Regions from separate parts of the Pseudoalteromonas sp. OANN1 genome, predicted to be linked through region 1. Evidence: riboswitches for the same ligand, from Rfam matches in the RefSeq annotation. Region 1 holds a riboswitch; the other holds the start of a gene.

Evidence for each region. A riboswitch is a leader RNA that binds a small molecule or an ion and turns the genes downstream of it on or off. The one in region 1 is predicted to bind cobalamin.
Region 2: linked by a shared signal. The riboswitch ahead of NH462_RS13170 (TonB-dependent receptor) and the one ahead of NH462_RS09215 (ABC transporter ATP-binding protein) in region 1 are both predicted to bind cobalamin.

What each region holds. Positions count from the first base shown of each region.
Region 1 is NZ_JAMXSE010000008.1:96,441-102,928, reverse strand. Features, by position in the region: gene NH462_RS09230 (adenosylcobinamide-GDP ribazoletransferase) at 1-139, opposite strand, end outside; gene cobT (nicotinate-nucleotide--dimethylbenzimidazole phosphoribosyltransferase) at 139-1,194, opposite strand; gene NH462_RS09220 (iron ABC transporter permease) at 1,187-2,212, opposite strand; gene NH462_RS09215 (ABC transporter ATP-binding protein) at 2,209-3,006, opposite strand; cobalamin riboswitch at 3,076-3,231, opposite strand; gene NH462_RS09210 (histidine phosphatase family protein) at 3,222-3,821, opposite strand; gene nqrM ((Na+)-NQR maturation NqrM) at 3,902-4,114, opposite strand; gene NH462_RS09200 (FAD:protein FMN transferase) at 4,215-5,246, opposite strand; gene nqrF (NADH:ubiquinone reductase (Na(+)-transporting) subunit F) at 5,355-6,488, opposite strand, start outside.
Region 2 is NZ_JAMXSE010000015.1:462-6,949, reverse strand. Features, by position in the region: gene NH462_RS13185 (efflux RND transporter permease subunit) at 1-440, shown strand, start outside; gene msrA (peptide-methionine (S)-S-oxide reductase MsrA) at 437-973, shown strand; gene NH462_RS13175 (hypothetical protein) at 1,015-1,992, opposite strand; gene NH462_RS13170 (TonB-dependent receptor) at 2,418-4,280, opposite strand; cobalamin riboswitch at 4,315-4,561, opposite strand; gene NH462_RS13165 (YajQ family cyclic di-GMP-binding protein) at 4,916-5,398, opposite strand; gene NH462_RS13160 (VanZ family protein) at 5,551-5,901, shown strand; gene NH462_RS13155 (2-dehydropantoate 2-reductase) at 5,894-6,488, shown strand, end outside.

The DNA.
Region 1 (6,488 bases):
CAAATAAACCGACTAAAGAAAAGTAACCACTCACTTCGTTAAGTTCATCGGATGAAGGGGCAGGATCCAAACGAATTGGCACCCGCGTTAAAAACACCACGGCAAGCTTAAACAGTCGCCACTCTTGTTGCCACAGCATTATGCGTCTACCACTTGCGTAACATGAGCATCGGCAAAGCTTGCCATTTCGCAAAAAAAGCCTAGCGCAGCTTGTAATAATGGTAACGCTAGAGCGGCGCCAGTTCCTTCACCCAAGCGCATATCTAAATGTAGTAATGGCTCAGCGTTTAACTGCTCTAACATTAACTTATGGCCTTGCTCCATAGAGCCGTGAGCAAACACCATATATTGCTTACTATGTGGTGCCATTCTACTTGCCAACATAGCCGCTGCAGTGGAGATAAAGCCATCCACTATGATTACTTTTTGTGCCCGTGCAACCGCCAGCATCGCACCAACCATTTGCACAATTTCAAAGCCACCAAGGCGCTGCAAAATGTGTTCTGGCGTCGCAAGCTTATCTTGATGATATTCTAGAGCCTGTTTGATAAGTACCCGCTTTTTGCAAAGCGTTTCATCGTCAATGCCCGTACCGCGCCCGACACATAATTCCACACTCGCCCCACTGAGCGCCGCTAAAATTGCAGCTGCAGAACTGGTATTGCCAATCCCCATTTCACCAAAAGCAATCACGTTGCTACCCGCTTCAATAGCGGACATCACCACTTGCTCTCCATATTCAAGTCCTTGCTTGAGCTGCATTTCGCTCATCGCGGACTGTTTATGGAAAGCATGAGTAATATCGCCAAGTCGCTGTGAGCGCAAATTCGGCGCAGGCTCACATGGCACTAGTGTGCCACAGTCTACTACGGTTAACTGCCAACCAAGTTGTCGACAAAAGACGTTGATCGCGGCCCCCCCCTGCACAAAGTTTGCAACCATTTGCCCAGTCACTTCGCTTGGCGCGATAGAAACCCCGTGACTTGCAATACCATGGTCGCCCGCAAAAACAAACATTGCAGGGCGTGTTATTGCTAACTGCTCTATGTCTAATTGCGTCTGCCCTTGTGAGAAGATCTGTACTAGCTGCACAGCCAAGGCTTCAAGCTTACCTAGCGCACCTAGCGGTTTGGTTTTTAAGTCGATGCGCTGTTGAATAAGCGTGTTTAAGCGAGTATCTAACGGTTTAACCATGGGTAACTCCGACGCCTCCAGAGCGGCGATTTTTGAAAATAAGCAATGCTAAGAAGAACACGCTGCCAATGGCGGCGGTGATCACCCCCACAGGAAGTTCCTGATTATCGATAAGAGTGCGCGACAATACATCCACCCATAGCATCAAAAGCGAACCGCAAAGCGCGGTGGCCACAAGCCCAATGACCTTTGCTTGCGAGATAAAAAAGCGTACGATATGCGGGATCATCAAGCCTACAAATCCGACTCCACCGCACGCAGCCACAAGTACTGCGGTGAGTAAGGAGCTCAATAACAACATACCTATTCGCACTCGTCCTACATTCACGCCAAGCGTGGTGGCGCTCTCATCTCCGAGTAACAAGGCGTTGAGCGGCCGACGCATCACTAAAAGCGTGATAAAACTCAGCAACACGACCAAACATGGAAGCCATAGCCATTGCCAGCTCGCCCTTGCAAACGAGCCTAGATTCCAAAACAAGATTGCACTGATGGCTTGAGGGTCACTCCAATAGAGCAACAAGCTAGTAAAGGCACTGAACAGAAAAGAAAGTGCGACGCCCGCCAAGAGCATAGTTTCCACCTGCTGTAGTGCATTGCGTTTTGCCACAAATAAAAGCAGCAAGATAGACAGCAAACTTCCGACAAATGCAGCCCCAGACATCATTAGGCTAGACTGTGCACCAAATAGCGCAATAAGCACCACCACACCGAATGAAGCACCTGAAGAAATACCAAATAAATAAGGATCAGCTAGCGGGTTACGCGTCACGGTTTGTAAAATAAGACCCGCTATCGCCAGTCCTGCTCCCGCGCTCATCGCCAGTAACGTCCGTGGCAGACGAAGCTCAACTACCACCCGTTGTTGAAGTACGTTGGGATCGAAATTAATAATCGCTCGTATAACCGTATGCCAAGATAAATCAATCGCACCGATCTTAAGTGCCATCAGCATGCTAAAACAGCACAAGCTCAATAGCAGTATCGATATCAACGCGATCCGCTTTGCGGCAATCATAATTGATACCCGTAATGAAAGCGTATATGTGGGATCTCACTGTTATTTGGCGGATGGCGGACAGTAGAAACCTCTGCACATACCCCAAAAACTTGGCTTAATAGGCTTTCGGTAATGACTTCAAGTGGCGACCCATCTGCAACAAGCTCACCGTTATTTAATACTAATAAGCGGTCGCACAAGGCGCTAGCCAAATTTAAGTCGTGAAAAGACGCAATGATAGTAACACCAAGCTGTTTGGCCAGCTCCATAATTTGGATTTGATATTTAATGTCCAAATGGCTGGTGGGCTCATCCATTATCAATACTTGAGGCGCTTGCACCATGGCACGTGCGATCATTGCCCTTTGCTTCTCCCCACCAGACAAGGAGCTAAAACATTGCTCTAATTTATGGCTCAATCCAACCTGCTCAATGGCATGTAAGATTGCCTGTTTTTCAGCAGCCGTCGTTGTCGCGAGCAGTGATTTGTTCGGTGTTAGCCCCATCAATACCATATCAAATAATGGCAGAGTAAACTCAGCGGGGATCTCTTGTAGCACCACAGCAACATGTCTCGCGTAGGCCTTACGGCCATAACTAGCTAGCGGCTTACCATTGAAAAGTAGCGACCCAGAACTTGGCGCTGTGTATTGATATAAAGTGCGCAGCAAAGTCGACTTTCCAGCACCATTCGGTCCGAGCAAACCAATAAATTCACCCGAATTAATAGCAAAGCTGAGTGCCTTTAAGATGGCTTTACCACCAAGCTGTACGCTAAGTTTATCGACTTGAAATTGTGGAGTGACTGCCATAGCACCTCTGATTGGGCACGGCAAAGTAGTAGCTTATAGAGAAGCGACAACTTTGACTTAAGTCTGCCCGCTTAAGTATATAGATAGGCCTTGGTATCTGACTTATGCAAGAGACAAGGCTCATACACTTACAGTTGCGGGGACAGTTGAGGACTCACACCTCATTCCCAATATCTGCCTATCACGAAATTTGCAATATTATGAAGTCTAGACGTCTAAAATACAACTTTTGGCCAAGCAGTTTGGCAGCTGTCGTAAAACACCTCAACTTTTACTATACCCGCATAAGGAATATCTATCTTCGATTGGTATGCAGTAAGCTCAGGCGATAGGTCAAGAATAAGTGCTACAAGCGCTTTTATTACTCCAGCATGTGCTACCACGGCGGTACACTCTTCACTTGGCGACGCCAAAATGCTGTGCCACCATGTGGCAACCCGATGATGAAAATCATACATAGACTCGCCCTCAGGAGGCGTGTGCAGCCAAGGGTTGTGCCAAAAATCGCCAATACTTGGAGATTGGGTTTCTCGCCAAAGCGTATCATATGGTTGTCCATCCCATAACCCAAAATCAAATTCGGCGAGATTTGGCTCCACGTCAACGGGGAGTTGATACTGCTTTGCAAAGGCTGTGGCTGTATTCAGGCAGCGCTTCCTTGGAGAGCTAATAATACGCCGCAGGCCACTTAGACTCGTTAACGATTGCAGCAATTGCTGAGCGCCTATGGTACTGAGTTCGGGATCTGTCACTCCAAGTAAATGGCCTGATAGGGTCGTTTCACCATGACGAACAAAATATAGCTGCCGCTGCATTTTTACTTAACCTAAGGTTTGTTACCCAAAAAGCAAAAACGCAAGCTAAGCTTGCGTTTTCAATTAATATTATTCTACGGTTACAGGATCTGGTTTTCTTTCCACATCTCTTCTTTTGCTAACCGCTTTTTGCGTTTATCGCATGGATCGTCGCAATCACAAATTTTGTCAATGCCCATTGAGCCCAAACCACCACAGCTACTTGCCATGGATTTCTTTTGTACGATAACGCCTACTGCCATCGCAACAGCGATAAGCATAAGTAAACCGAAAGTAAGGAGGAATAAAGACATTATCTAGCCCCTTTTATTGCTACATTGAATTGAGTGACGACGCGCAAATTATACGCTTTCATGACGTCACTCACAATTAAATTATGGGGTGTTGTAGAGCTTAATTCAAGTACGGCTGAAATGCTTCACTCGCGTAACTCTTGATCCCTTCAGGACTTTTATACATCAAATACACGGGGAGTTGATGCTCAGTGGCATACGCCTTTGCACGCTCCGTGCCCATCACAGTCAATGCTGTTGCTAAGCCATCAGCCGTCATCGCAGATGGATGCAGTACCGTTACTGATACTAGCTCATGTTTAACCGGGCGACCTGTTGTTGGGTCAATAAGGTGTGTAAAGGTTTCACCATCCATTTCATAGAAAATACGGTAGTCACCTGAGGTCGCAATGCCATTTTTGCCAGGCTCTATCACACGGTGAATTTGGCGTTGACCAACAGGCGCATCAGGTTTCTCGATAGCAATACGCCACTCACCATCCGGCTTCTTACCTGAAACTCGCAGCTCGCCGCCAATTTCAACCATATAGTCATGAATATCATGACTCTCAATCACCTCAGCGACCTTATCTATACCATAACCTTTAGCGGTTGCAGAAAATGATAATTCAAGTCCAGCAATTGTTTTAGCGAGGCCACTGTCATTTAAAATGAGCTTATCGACACCGATACGAGTGCGCATATCGTCTAACTCAGCCTGTGACGGACGCATTGTTGGTCTTTTGTCAGGACCAAATCCCCACAAATCGATAAGCGGTCCCATCGTAACATCAAGCGTTTTTGTCGACTTCCCAAGGCGGATAGATTCAGCAACTACCAAGCGAAAGTCTTCACTGATAGGCATAACGGTATTTGCCGCTAAACGGTTGAACTGGTTAATCTCAGAATCTGGGATATAGGTGGACATAGATTGATTAACAGTCTTTAATGCTTGTTCAACCTCATCGTGCAGCTGCGCTTGTGAGAGCGACTTTTCGCCAGGGAATACTTTGATGTTGTAGGTTGTGCCCATGGTTTTACCAGACAGCACGATTTCCTTGGCTTCAGGTTTGGCGTCTTGGCACCCTGTTAAAAAAACGAATAAAAACGAAATAATAAAAAATCTAGATAAAAAAGCGTAACTTGCTTGCATCAGAATTCCCTGAATTTAGTACCAACGGGTATAAAAAAGCCCTCGAGCAAAGTATTTTGCTGGAGGGCTTATATTCTAACTTAAGTTCATTGTTAGACCGAAACCTAATTAACCACCGAAGTCATCAAGTAGGATGTTTTCGTCTTCCACACCTAAGTCTTTAAGCATGTTAATAACTGCCGCGTTCATCATTGGAGGACCACACATGTAGAACTCACAATCTTCTGGCGCTTCATGGTCTTTAAGATAGTTTTCAAAAAGTACGTTATGAATGAAGCCCGTGTAACCTTCCCAGTTATCCTCTGGTTGAGGATCTGAAAGGGCAACATGCCATTGGAAGTTATCATTTTCTTCAGCTAGACCGTCAAAGTCTTCCACGTAGAACATTTCACGCTTAGAACGTGCACCGTACCAGAAAGACATCTTACGCTTAGAGTTAAGACGCTTAAGCTGATCGAAAATGTGTGAACGCATTGGCGCCATACCAGCACCACCACCAACAAATACCATTTCTGCATCTGTGTCTTTCGCGAAGAATTCACCGAATGGACCAGAAATAGTAACCTTATCACCTTCTTTAAGTGACCAGATGTACGATGACATCTTACCACAAGGTAATGTTAGGTTATTTGGCGGCGGAGTTGCGATACGTACGTTTAGCATGATGATGCCAAACTCTTCTGGGTAGTTAGCCATTGAGTACGCACGGATCGTTTCGTCGTCAACTTTAGACTCTAGCTTAAAGAAACCAAAACGTTCCCAGTCAGCACGATATTCTTCAGGAATATCATAGTCTGCATATTTAACATGGTGAGCTGGTGCTTCAATCTGAATGTAACCACCGGCACGGAAAGGTACAACTTCACCTTCAGGGATGCCTAGTTTTAGCTCCTTGATGAAAGTTGCTTTGTTATCGTTAGAGATAACAGTACATTCCCACTTCTTAACACCGAAGATTGATTCTTCAACTTCGATTTCCATGTCGTTTTTAACATTAACCTGACACGCAAGACGACAGCCTTCACGTGCTTCACCTTTAGAGATGTGGTCAAGTTCGGTTGGTAGAATATCACCACCACCTTCTTTAATATGTACGCGACACTGACCACATGAGCCACCGCCACCACATGCAGACGATACGAAAATACCCGCGTTTGCAAGTGCACCTAGTAGCTTACCGCCAGCAGGAGTCTTGATCGCTTTTTCAGGATCGCCGTTAATATCAATTGTAACGTCACCGCT
Region 2 (6,488 bases), on a different contig from region 1:
TAGTCGGTGCGATGTATGGGTTATTTATCACCGACAGCACGCTCAACATTTATAGCCAAATTGGTATTGTCATGTTGATTGGCCTTAGCGCCAAAAACGGGATCTTAATCGTGGAATTTGCTAACCAATTGCGTGACAAAGGCATTGCCTTCGAACAAGCCATTGTTGATGCTGCTGCGCAGCGATTAAGACCTATTATTATGACCTCGCTAACAACCGTGATGAGCTCTATCCCGCTTGTGTTTGCAACAGGCCCTGGGTTCGAAAGCCGCATGGTGATCGGTGTCGTGATTTTTGCCGGTGTCAGTGTTGCCACCATTTTAACCTTGTTTGTTATCCCAACCGCCTATACTTTACTAGCTAAGAAGACGCAATCTCCAGAAGAGACGACAAAACGTCTTGAGGAGCAGTCGAAACAACATCCTGAGCAGGAGGTATAATGGCAAATTTACAAACCGCAACTTTTGGTGGTGGTTGTTTTTGGTGTATTGATGCGGCATTTCGCCGCGTCAATGGCGTTGAGTCAGTGCAATCAGGTTACGCGGGTGGCCACACAGATAACCCCACCTATCAAATGATATGTCGGGGAGACAGTGGCCATGCTGAGGTAGTCCAACTACAATTTGATGCCGATATTGTCAGCTTTGATACTTTGCTTAATATGTTTTTTACTCTGCATGATCCAACGCAGTTGAACCGTCAAGGCAACGACATTGGTACTCAGTACCGTAGTGTGGTGTTTTATCATGACCAGCAGCAACAGCAGCAAACTCAAGATTGTATTGCGCAGCTTCAAAGCCAGTTGAGTGAAAAAATAGTGACTGAGGTCAGCCCTGCGCCTGAATTTTATCCTGCTGAGCACTATCACCAAGATTATTACACTGAAAACCCAAACCAAGGCTATTGCAGTGTGATGATTGCCCCTAAAATTGCAAAGTTTGGAAGCCATTTTGCGGCGAATTTAAAGCACTAAACTTGTGTGCCGAACGCAATAGATTGCGTTCGGCTTACGCCTTACGGCAACATAGGTATAGCAAATACATAAAAGCTAGTGCGGCCATCTTTAATCCGCAAATGCCCACGCGTTACTTCCATTTCTAAATTCGCAGTATCACCAGGTCTTAAGGTATCTAAGCCTTTAAGCGGAACAACACCTGAATTTATTAACTGGGCGTTGTGTTTAATGACCTGCGGAATATCTTCGCTCATATCCACACCCAAGAATTCAAACACATCAATCACAATACGGCTAAATTCAGTATAAAGCTTGTCAAAAATCCCCGGAGTCAAGGTATCTATCAAATCGAGGATCCACGGCAACTCTACCTTTGTCGTCACCACAGGCTTAAAGCTAGAAATTAAAGGATCTAACTCAAGCTGCTGGGTACGTACATCATACTTACCTTTGATGGTGACATTTTCGTTGTTAATATAGACATGGATATAGATATTCATCCCAAGCTGCTTCTTACGAAACTTAGCGTAAGATTTCAAATCGAAACCATCGATCAGCACAGGTACTTTATTTTGCGCATCGACTCTACCTGCAATTTTCATATGCATAGTGCCGTAGAGACTAGTGGTGTGGCTCACTTTATTTGAACTAGATTGCGCGGCAATATTGTTGACGATATCGGTCGTCAACTCTTTGTAGTTATGTTCCACATTCGAAAATTGCTGATGAATGATATCTGAAACCTGCGTATACATTTCCTTTGGACCTTGGCTAGATGTTGTCCTGCCAGTAGACCAACACTCTCCACCAGTATAAATCACAGGCACTGATATAGGCGTTAGATGATCGTTGCCGGGGTGGCGATAGTACATCATGCTGCGGATCCGACTACAGGTTTGCGATGGCGCGTTAAACCAAGCGAAATCGCCCGTCATTGATTGTGTTGAAAATTGAGGTTCAAGCTGATTTTCAGGTAGTGAGGCTTGCGCTGATGTGACAATCCCAAGCGTGAGTAACCCAAATAATAGTGACTTCATGTTCTTTTCCTTAAGGTAGTAATAATACAAATCAAATCTATTATCAACCACACATAAGGTAGAACACCAGTTACAAATGTAATGCAACTAGGGCCTGTTGATCTTTCAAGTTTGTTTTTGCAGCAGTTTGACTGGTATTTATACAAGGCAGAGCCTGCGTAGCATAGTTATTCTATGTAAGTCAGGTGATAACACAGTAGAAATGCCAGTCAAGCGCTGCCCTTTGGGTTCACCTGAGTGCGCTTTGTTCATTGTTGCTCAACTTTTGCCTAGATTACTAGGCGGCAAGTCGAGCGTCGCGATCAAAACACACTCAGAAGAACAAAAATCAAACAGCAAAGGTCAACAGGCCCTAAATGATAAATAAGAAAAGTGATCCATTACTCATGATGGATCACTCTGGGTATTGAAAAGCAGTTAACGCATTAGAAGCTATAGCTCACACCAACGTAGGCTTGTCTACCTAGTGGCTTATAGCCCAGTAAAGAGCCATCTTTTGCTTCGCCCGCTGTGGCATTGAAATAACGCTTATCGGTTAAGTTTTCAATACGGCCATTTAACTTGAATCCATCGAAAAACGTATAGTTAGCAGCTAAGTTAAACAGCGTATATGACGGTAAAGTCACTGTATATGCACCTTCAGCTCCCCATACTTTATCGTCGCGATTACCTCTATGGACTAAGGTCAGTGTTGCGTCGACATTTTCCCACTCTTTACTGACTGAATAAGTTAAGGTGCGTCTCGCTCTGCGCTGTAATTGCTTGTCGGTATCAGCGTCTTTAGCACTCACATAGCTCGCATTTACCGTATGCTCGATACCAAAGTTGTCTTCAATTTCAACAGAAAGATCAGCACCTTCAAAGTCAGCGCGCTGAACATTGTAAGGGATGTATTTCCATTTATCATTTTGCTGATAAACGATTTTATCGGTAATACGGTTATCGTATACCGCAGCTTCCACACGAAAGTTCTTGCCGCTCCATGTGACAATAATTTCGTTATTAGTGGCTTCTTCCGGCTTAATATTTGGGTTAGGCAGATAGTAAGGACTATCAATCACAAACGCCTGTGATAAAGAAGGTGCTCTAAAGGCAGTACCATGATTCAACTTAACACTCAGGCCATCCATGAGTTGCTTGCCTACAGCAACCGTGTAGGTGTTTGCGCGACCATGAAAATCATAATCATCCGTTCTCAGTACAACCTCTGCCAGCCAATTTTCATCGTTGTAAAACCCACCTAATGCTAAAGATAAGTTGTCACGCTCAGGCTCTGAAAAAGAGGCGGTAGAATCACCAACATCTTCATTTAGAAAGGTAAAGTTACCAGTGAAAATCAAAGCTTCAGTTAAACTATATTGCGACTGATATTCAAATTGGCTGCGTTTGGTGACATAAGCGTTATCGTCAGCACTATTGCCGATTTGAACGTTTTGTTCCTTACCTAAGCTGTATGACGCACTTTGACTAAACTTGTCAGTACGTCTTTTCCACGCCAACTTATTGGTGTAGTTATGGAAACGGTAAGCATCACTACCAAAAGAGTCATACTCCCCCTCACCTTCACTGTACTGTGAACGTAAGCTAAAAATGCCACTTTCTTCATCACCATACTGCACATTTAAACCGGCATTACCGTTATAATATCCATCACGGTCATGGTTTTTTGTGATTGCAGCTTCAGGGTCTTTCTCAATCACATCATAGCCATCGGTATGAGTGTAACCCGCATTAGCTGCAATACTAAACTTGTCTTTTTTGTAATTTACCGTTGCTTCGGTCTTGGAGTAATTGTTACTCCCAGTCGTAAGCGCGATTGTATTGTTATTCCCTTCGCGACTAATAATATTAATCACGCCAGCAATGGCATCTGAACCATAAATCGCAGCTTTGGCACCACGAATAATCTCAATTCTTTCGATGCTATTAAGTGGTAAATTAGTGAGTGAATTGTCACCGGAGTTTGCATCCGTCACTCGAACCCCATCGATTAACACTAGCGTATGCTTAGCATCATTACCGCGTAGAAATAAACTCACGCTTTGGCCAAAGCCACCGTTTCTAACCGCTTGAATACCAGCGATATTATCGAGTAGCGATACGACATCTTGAACATTGCTTTTTTCAATATCAGCACGACCTATAACCGTAATGGCAGACAATGCGCTTTCTAGAGATTGTTCAAGTTTATTGGCAGTAACAGTGATATGTTCAACATTTTGATCCGCAAATGCTGAAAAAGAGAGCGCCGTCGCTATCGCCGCGCTTAGAGCAGTTTTATTTAACATGGTTTCCCCTAACTTGTACCCACCGTACAAGAACACAAAGTGACTGTTTCAAGGCCGGTCTCCGGGCTCAGTAAATCTGCAGATTGGCAGTTCACTCTACCGTTGCGGGGGCAGCGCTGGCATAGAACCGATCCAAGCTAATCACGTGTAATAAACTGTCTTACTCAATTTATTATTGATTAACGCAATTAGATGTTCCCTTGTGTTCGCACCAGTTTCCCGATTATCTATACACTTAGCAACCACACTAGGTTGTGTACAGCACCTTGAAAATGCGAGGCTATTGTCTTGGGTTTCGGAATGATTGTCAATGGACGTCTAGAAATCCAAAAGTGCAATCTATGCACTTTTGGAATGAAGGAAAGCGTAACTAGGGCCTGTTGACCTTTGCTGTTTGATTTTTGTTCTCCTGAGTGTGTTTTGATCGCGACGCTCGACTTGTCGCCTAGTAATCTAGGCAAAAGTTGAGCAACAATGAACAAAGCGCACTCAGGGGAACCCAAAGGGCAGCGCTTGATTGGCATTTCTACTGTGTTATCGCCTAACTTACATAGAATAACTATGCTACGCAGGCTCTGCCTTGCATAAATACCAATCAAACTGCTGCAAAAACAAACTTGAAAGGTCAACAGGCCCTAGTCGCGGAAGTTTTTGAATTGAAATGGTTGGCCAAGCTCACCGGTACGAACCAGTTGCATCGTTTCTTGCAAATCATCACGCTTTTTACCCGTTACACGCACCGTATCACCTTGAATTGACGCTTGAACTTTAACTTTTGAGTCTTTAATAAGCTTAACCAGTTTTTTCGCCATCTCTTTGTCGATGCCTTGCTTTAACGCCACCTTACGCGATACGTATTTGCCAGAGCGCTCAATGTCTTTTAACTCGAAGCTTGCCACATCAAGGCCACGCTTAGCCGCTTTACCCACTAGCATATCGAACAATTGCATAACTTGTTGTTCTGCTTCCGCTTTGAGGTTAATCATTTCACCGCTTAGCTCGATTGACGCATCAACGCCACGAAAATCAAAACGCGTATCAAGCTCGCGAACCGCGTTGTCTACGGTATTTTTTGCTTCTGTCATATCAATTTCAGATACAATATCAAATGAAGGCATGCTTCTCTCCTAAAGTCATTTTGGCTCGATTATAGCAGTTTATGCCTAATTTGAGTTACTTTAAGTTTTTAAACAGCGTATTAGGATGTTCACCCAATGGACAGTTTTCGATGGTATACTGCTCGCTTAGTCATACAGAAGTAGGATGTATTGTGACACGGCGCGTTTATAAAGCTCTTTTGATTATCTCATTAATTATATGTACGGTGCTATTCGCAAAGGAAATTAGCTTGTCTCCAAAGCTGTTCCCAAATATCGATAAAGTGGCGCATTTTGGTGTATTTTTTGTGCTTGCGTTTATCTCTCACCATGCTTTTAAAGTAAAGGTATGGACACACATAGTGCTACTGTCCTTATATGGTGCAGGAATTGAGTGGATGCAACATACACTGCCGTACCGCCAAGCATCTACCGCTGATTTTTTAGCTGACTTAGCCGGTGCGGTCAGTTATTTTGTTCTATTTTATATTTGGGCAAGTTGGCGCAACAGAAAACATGGCTAACATACATATTTTAGGTGAAGGGGCGATAGGATTACTGCTCGCCCAGCACCTTAGTCAATCTCATCAAATTACGCTGATCACTCGAAATAAACGCGCAGCGACTTATCTCTATCAAACAGCAAGTATTCAACAAACCATCCCATGCTGCACAAAAACGCTTACAGAACTACCAGCCAGCAGTATAGATACGCTAATTATTCCCGTTAAAGCATATCAAGTCATCGAAGCACTCCGAGCGCTTCGCCCTGCACTTTCAAAAAATGGCACGCTAATCCTTAGTCATAATGGCATGGTAGATTGGTCTGGTGAGTTAGCAGCGCTTGAAAAAACACAATCCGCCTACTTCTTAAGCACATCCATTGCGGGCTATAAAGTCGCAGACACTGTGCATCATACAGGACAAGGTGCAACTTGGTTTGGGCCGTTAAATTCACCAGCAGAATGCCACTACCAGCGCGTATTCTCACAACTGTTTAGCACATTTGAAAATGCCCAAACCACGTTTGATATCATGCCAACACTTTGGAAAAAGCTGGCGGTTAATATTGCCATTAACCCGTTAAGTGCATTGGAACAAGTCGCAAATG